2 regions of the Streptomyces monticola genome follow, and region 1 is predicted to be linked to the other one. Evidence: riboswitches for the same ligand, from Rfam matches in the RefSeq annotation. Region 1 holds a riboswitch; the other holds the start of a gene.
What was found. Region 1 has a riboswitch for thiamine pyrophosphate ahead of ACFQVC_RS31630 (thiamine ABC transporter substrate-binding protein). Riboswitches for the same ligand answer to the same signal wherever they lie in the genome.
Positions count from the first base shown of each region.

Region 2: another riboswitch for thiamine pyrophosphate. It lies ahead of thiO (glycine oxidase ThiO); the one in region 1 lies ahead of ACFQVC_RS31630 (thiamine ABC transporter substrate-binding protein).

Region 1 covers NZ_JBHTCF010000017.1:126,393-129,981, forward strand. The annotation lists gene ACFQVC_RS31625 (ABC transporter permease) at 1-581, opposite strand, end outside; gene ACFQVC_RS31630 (thiamine ABC transporter substrate-binding protein) at 656-1,747, opposite strand; TPP riboswitch at 1,744-1,850, opposite strand; gene rlmN (dual-specificity RNA methyltransferase RlmN) at 1,919-3,025, opposite strand; gene ACFQVC_RS31640 (phosphatidate cytidylyltransferase) at 3,107-3,589, opposite strand, start outside.
Region 2 covers NZ_JBHTCF010000019.1:108,639-112,227, reverse strand. The annotation lists gene ACFQVC_RS33565 (Rv2175c family DNA-binding protein) at 1-152, opposite strand, end outside; gene ACFQVC_RS33560 (NAD(P)/FAD-dependent oxidoreductase) at 434-1,648, opposite strand; TPP riboswitch at 1,824-1,935, shown strand; gene thiO (glycine oxidase ThiO) at 1,933-3,168, shown strand; gene thiS (sulfur carrier protein ThiS) at 3,165-3,389, shown strand; gene ACFQVC_RS33545 (thiazole synthase) at 3,394-3,589, shown strand, end outside.

The sequences.
Region 1 (3,589 bases):
ACCATCAGCGCGGCCGCCGCGACGGCGGGTCCGAGCGCGGGCAGGGTCACCTTGCGCCAGGCGGTGAGCCGGGATGCGCCGAGCATCCGGGCGGCCTCTTCCTGACGCGGGTCGAGCTGGGACCACAGGCCGCCGACGGTGCGCACGACCACGGCGTAGTTGAAGAAGACATGGGCGAGCAGGATCGCCCACACCGTGGTGTCCAGGCGCACCCCCCATGTCTCGTCGAGGACGCCGCCGCGTCCGAGGAGCGCCAGGAAGGCGGTGCCGACGACGACGGTGGGCAGCACGAACGGCACGGTCACCACGGCCCGCAGCAGCTGCTTGCCGGGGAACTCGAAGCGCGCGAAGACATATGCGCCGGGCAGTGCGATCAGCAGGGTGAGCCCGGTGGAGGCGAGGGCCTGCCAGGTGGTGAACCACAGGACGTCCAGGATCCCGGGTTCGGTGAGGACGTCGGCGAGGCGCCCCCACTGCCAGACGCCGTCCGCCTTCAGGCCGCGCGCGACGATCGACGCGACGGGGTAGGCGAAGAACAGCGCGAAGAACGCGACGGGCACGGTCATCAGACCGAGCCGCACCGCGCTGCCGCGCAGGTCCCGCGCGGGAGCCGTCGCCGCCCGCGCGGTGGCCTCCGCTTCCCTTGGCGGGACTTCTACTTCAGGACCAGGGACTGCCACGTCTTGACCCAGTCCTCACGGTGGTCCGCGATCTTCTTGGGGTCGACGGTGTACGGCTTGTCGGCGGTGACGCCGAACTTCGTGAACAGCTCGGGCAGTTCGGCGTCCTTGGCGACCGGCTTGACGAACATGTTGAGCGGCATGTCGTCCTGGAACTTCTTGGAGATCAGGAAGTCGATCAGGGCCTTGCCGCCCTTCTCGTTCTTTGCGCCGTCGAGCAGTCCGGCGAACTCGGTCTGCTGGAAGCAGGTGCCGGTGGCGACGCCGGTGGGCGCCTCCTTGGGCTGCGGCTTGGCGTAGAGGACCTCGACGGGCGGGCTGGAGGCGTAGGAGACGACCAGCGGCCGGTCGCCCTTGGCCTTCTTGCCGCCGGCGGAGCCGGAGAACTCCTCGTTGTAGGCCTGCTCCCAGCCGTCGACGGCCTTGACGCCGTTGGCCTTCAGCTTCTTCCAGTAGTCCTGCCAGCCCTCGTCGCCGTACTTCGCGGCGGTGGCGAGGAGGAAGCCGAGCCCGGGTGAGGATGTCGCGGCGTTCTCCGTGACCAACAGGTTCTTGTACTCGGGCTTGATCAGGTCGTCGAGGGTCTTCGGCGGCGCGAGCTTCTTGTCCGCGAAGTACTTCTTGTCGTAGTTGACGCAGATGTCGCCGGTGTCGACGGGCGTGACCCGGTGCTTGCCCGCGTCGAGCTGCACGTCCTCGGGGACCCGGTCGAGCCCCTTGGCCTCGTACGCCGTGAACAGGTTGTTGTCGAGGGCCCGCGACAGGAGCGTGTTGTCGACGCCGAAGAGGACATCCCCCTGCGGGTTGCCCTTGGAGAGCACGGCCTTGTTGACGATCTCGCCCGCGTCACCGCTCTTGAGCACGTCGACCTTGTAACCGGACTGCTTCTCGAAGTCCTTGAGGACCTTCGGCGACACATTGAAGGACTCGTGGGTGACGAGCGTGACGGTCTTGGAGTCCCCGCCGGAGGACGACGATCCCGAGCCGCTGCCGCAGGCGGCGAGGACGAGGACGCCGAGGGCTCCGCAGAGCGCGGCCGTGCAGGCACGCCGAATGGTGCTGTTCATGACTGGTGCTGACTCCCTACGCCGGTATGACCCGGATCAGGTCCGAGGGTCTGCGGCGGTGCCGCACTCTCAGCGCCCTGGTGGCGCTCCCCTGTCGGAATTCATTTGTACGAATGCACGGTACTGCACAGGTGACCGGCACCCCGCATCACGGGGTGCCCCTTCAGGTCGTCACCGCTCGGACGCGGCGAGCTGCCCGCAGGCCCCGTCGATCTCCTGACCACGGGTATCCCGGATGGTCACCGGCACACCGTGGGCGGCGATGGCATCGACGAACGCCTTCTCGTCCTCGGGCCGCGACGCGGTCCACTTCGAGCCAGGCGTCGGGTTCAGCGGAATGAGGTTCACATGGACGCGCTTGCCCTTGAGAAGCCGCCCGAGCCGGTCACCGCGCCACGCCTGGTCGTTGATGTCACGGATCAGCGCGTACTCGATGGAGATACGGCGGCCGGACTTCTCCGCGTACTCCCACGCGGCGTCGAGGACCTCCCGCACCTTCCATCGCGTATTGACGGGTACGAGGGTGTCGCGCAGCTCGTCGTCGGGCGCGTGCAGCGACACGGCGAGACGGCACTTGAAGCCCTCGTCGGCGAGGCGCAGCATCGCGGGCACCAGGCCCACGGTGGAGACGGTGATACCGCGCTGCGAAAGGCCCAGGCCGTCGGGCTCCGGGTCGGTGAGGCGGCGGATGGCACCGACGACGCGGTTGTAGTTGGCGAGTGGCTCGCCCATGCCCATGAACACGATGTTGGAAAGGCGCGCGGGCCCGCCCGGCACTTCGCCGTCGCGCAGTGCGCGCATCCCGTCCACGATCTGGTGGACGATCTCCGCGGTCGACAGATTGCGGTCGAGGCCGGCCTGCCCGGTGGCGCAGAACGGGCAGTTCATCCCGCATCCGGCCTGCGAGGAGATACACATGGTGACCCGGTCCGGGTAGCGCATGAGCACCGACTCGACGAGCGTGCCGTCGTGCAGCTTCCACAGCGTCTTACGGGTGGTGTCGTCGTCACAGCTGATGTGCCGTACGACCGACATCAGATCGGGCAGGAGCGCTTCCTGCAGCTTGGCGCGCGAACCGGCGGGGATGTCGGTCCACTGCTCCGGGTCGTGCGCGTACCGCGCGAAGTAGTGCTGCGAGAGCTGCTTGGCACGGAACGGCTTCTCGCCGGTCTCGGCCACCGCTTCCTTGCGCTCGGCGGGCGTGAGGTCGGCGAGATGCCGCGGCGGCTTCTTGGCTCCGCGGGGCGCGACGAAAGTGAGTTCTCCGGGCTTGGGCATAACCCATCCAGTGTCGCAGACATCCGAAGACGGGCCCGCCGCCCTGTGGACAACAGACCCGTCACCGTAAGAAAACGCAGGTCAGCCGGAGCCGACAAACACCACCAGGAGCAGCCATACCACCGGTGCCGTGGGCAGCAGCGAGTCCAGGCGGTCCATGATCCCGCCGTGGCCCGGAAGCAGCGTGCCCATGTCCTTGATGCCCAGGTCCCGCTTGATCATCGACTCGCCGAGATCGCCGAGCGTCGCGCTCGCCGCCACCGCGAGACCGAGCAGCAGCCCCTGCCACCAGGAGCCACCGTCGATCAGGAACTGCATGCACAGCGCGCCCGCCACCATCGCGAAGGACACCGCGCCGAGCAGTCCCTCACGGGTCTTGCCGGGGCTGATCCGCGGCGCCAGCTTGTGCTTGCCGAAGCGCCAGCCGACCGCGTACGCACCGGTGTCGCTGACGACCGTCAGGAGCAGGAAGGTGAGGACCCGCTGCGCCCCGTCGCCCGCGGTCAGCATCAGCGCCACGAACGTCGCGAGGAACGGGACGTAGAACGCGGCGAACACACCCGC
Region 2 (3,589 bases), on a different contig from region 1:
GCCCTGTTCTCACCGCGGCGCACGGCGATCAGCTGGCCTTCCTTGACGAGCTGTCGCACGCGCGTCACCTCGACGCCGAACCGTTCGGCGATCTCGGGGAGGTTGAGCCAGGCGGGGACGAGAGCATCGATCTTTGCGTCAATCTCGGTCACAAGGACAAGCGTGCCATCCCGGACTGACAGTCGGTACCCGGCGCTCCCCCGCCGCGGGGTGACATACCCGGCAGAATGCGACGATCGCGCACGTCAGGGCGTGATTCGGCGGTACGGAGGGCGGTGCTGTCGGCGGTACGGAACGCAGTGACGTGCACCTGCCGTCAGCGGTACGGGCCCGCCGTCGGGCCTTCGCGGCCTCGGCGCTTTCCCGCCGTCAGCTCCTCGCCGCAGCTCCTCGCCGCCGCCAGCTCCCCGCCGACTTCAGGCCCTCGCCCCCGTCAGGTCTTCGCCGACTTCAGCGGGACCGCCGGGTCCGCCACCCGCTCGGGGTCGAGCCGCGTCGCGGACTCGATCAGCCGCCGTCCCTGCGCGAGGTCCCGCGGCCGCCCCACCGCGAGCAGCGCCACCAGTGCGCCGTCCCGGAGCCAGCACACCGACCAGGCGGGGGTGGCCGGGTCGCCGCGCCAGATCACGGTGTCCGCGGCCGAGTGGTGGCCGGCGTACTGCACGAAGCGCCCGAACTGCTCGGACCAGAAGTAGGGCACGGGGTCGTACGCCGTCGGCTCCTCGCCGATGATGTTGGCCGCCACCGCGCGGGGCCCCTGCAGGGCGTTGTCCCAGTGGTGGACGAGAAGGCGCTGCCCATAGCGCTCCGAGGGGAAGGAGGCGCAGTCGCCGACCGCGTAGACGTCGGGCGCAGAGGTGCGCAGGCTCCGGTCCGCGACGACAGCGCCGTCCGGGCCCGTCTCGATGCCCGAGCCGTCGAGCCAGCGCGTCGCGGGGCGGGCGCCGATACCGACCACGACGGCGCCCGCGGGCAGCCGGGTGCCGTCGTCGAGCACCACGGCACCGGGTTCGATCCGCTGCACGCGCGCGTGGGTACGGAGTTCCGCCCCCGAGTCCGCGTACCACTGCGCCATGGGTGCGGCGACCTCGGCGGGCAGTGCCCCGGCGAGAGGCCGACCCGCGGCCTCCACGACGGTGACCGCACAGCCCGCCTCGCGCGCGGCGGTGGCGAACTCGGCGCCGATCCAGCCGGCCCCGACGACCACGATGTCGTGCTGTTCGGCGAGCACGGGCCGCAGGCGTTCCGCGTCGTCCAGGGTGCGCAGCAGGTGCACGCCGGGGACCCCTTCGGCACCCGGCAGGTGCAGGGGTTCGGCGCCGGTGGCGAGCACCAGGACGTCGTAGCCGACCGGCCCCCGCGCGATGTCGAGTTCATGCGCTTCCGGGCGCAGCCCCGTGACCTCTTCGCCCAGGCGCAGGTGTACGCCGAGCTGCTCGAAGTCGACGTCGAACGCGGACCCTTCGGCCTTGCCGAGCAGCACGGCCTTGGACAGCGGCGGCCTGTCGTAGGGCTGGTGCGGTTCGGCGCCGATGAGGGTGACCGCGCCCGTGAAGCCCTGCTCCCGCAGCGCCACGGCGGTCTGCACCCCGGCCATTCCCGCGCCGACGATGACGACGCGCTGCTCTTGCTGCCTCTGCTCGCTCACCCGGTCACCATAAGCACGTGACGATCTGTCAGGTACTGGTCCTGGTGAAGATCGCGTAGTGATGTGCTGCACAGTGCCGTCGGCGTCCGGCACGTGAGCGCGGTCCGTACGCCGGACAGGGCACCCCGGCGGCTCCCTTCAAGTGATCAGGGGCCAAGGGCTAGGGTGGCCGACGTAGACCACTCGCGGGAGCCCGGAAGCACCGGGCTGAGAGGGAGGCTCAGCGCCTCCGACCGTACGAACCTGATCCGGGTCATGCCGGCGAAGGGAGGGGCTGGAAGCCCATGCATCCACGCACACCACCGAGGTCCGACGCGGGCGCACCGGTCGTCGCGAGCACACCGGACATCGCGAGCACACCGGACGTCGCGGGCGCACCGGACGTACTCGTGCTCGGCGGCGGCATCATCGGCCTGGTCACGGCCTGGCGGGCGGCGCAGCGCGGCCTGTCCACCGCGGTCGTCGACCCCGAGCCGGGCGGCGGCGCCGCGCAGGTCGCCGCGGGCATGCTCGCCGCCGTCACCGAACTGCACTACGGCGAGCAGGGCCTGCTCGCCCTCAACCTCGCCTCCGCGCGGCGTTATCCGGAGTTCGCCGCTGAGCTCGAAGAGGCGACCGGCCAGGAACTCGGCTACCGCGCGTGCGGCACCCTGGCCGTCGCCCTGGACGCCGACGACCGCGCCCACCTTCGTGAACTGCACGCCCTGCAAAGCCAGTCGGGGCTCGCGTCCGAGTGGCTGTCCGGGCGCGAGTGCCGCCGCCTGGAGCCGATGCTCGCCCCCGGCGTACGCGGCGGCCTGCGCGTCGACGGCGACCACCAGGTCGACCCGCGGCGCCTGGCCAGGGCCCTGGTGACGGCGTGCGAGCGGGCCGGCGTGGTCTTCCACCGGACCTGGGCCGACCGCCTCAGGGTGGCGCGTGACCGGGCCCGCGGCGCCGTGCTGCGCGACGGCACCGAGCTCAGCGCCGGGCAGGTCGTTCTGGCCGCCGGCAGCCTCAGCGGCGAGCTCGCCGGGGTCCCCGCCGACGTCATACCGCCGGTGCGCCCCGTCAAGGGCCAGGTCCTGCGCCTGACCGTGCCGAAGGCGTACGCGCCGTTCCTGAGCCGGACCGTGCGGGCCGTGGTCCGCGGCAGCCATGTGTACCTGGTGCCGCGCGAGAACGGCGAGCTGGTCGTCGGGGCCACCAGCGAGGAGCTCGGCTGGGACACCACGGTCACCGCGGGCGGCGTCTACGAGCTGCTGCGGGACGCCCATGAGCTGGTGCCCGGGATCACCGAACTTCCGCTCACCGAGACCCGGGCGGGTCTGCGCCCCGGCTCCCCCGACAACGCCCCCCTGCTCGGGCCGACCAGGCTGCCGGGCCTGCATCTGGCCACCGGCCACTACCGCAACGGCGTGCTGCTCACCCCGATCACCGGCGACGCGATGGCGCACGCCCTGACCAGCGGTGAACTCCCGGAGGACGCCCGCCCGTTCACGCCGAAGCGCTTCAGCGTCCTCGAGGAGCAGCCCGTATGAGCACCGCAGCCACCGCTTCCGTGTCCCTGTCCGTCAACGGCGAGCCCCGCTCCCTCGCGGCCGGCACCACACTCGACGCTCTAGTGGCGGGTTTCAGTACCGCCCCCTCTGGAGTGGCCGCCGCCGTCAACGAAACCGTCGTCCCGCGCGGTGAGTGGCCGCGCACAGCGCTGCGTGACGGGGACCGTGTCGAGATCCTCACCGCCGTCCAAGGAGGCTGACCCCATGGCAGACGACCCTCTGGTCATCGGCGGTACGTCCTACTCGTCCCGCCTGATCATGGGCACCGGAGGCGCACCCAGCCTCGATGTCCTGGAGCGCTCCCTTGCCACGTCCGGCACCGAGCTCACCACGGTCGCGATGCGCCGGCTCGACCCGGGTGTGAAGGGCTCGGTGCTCTCCGTCCTGAGCAAGCTCGGCA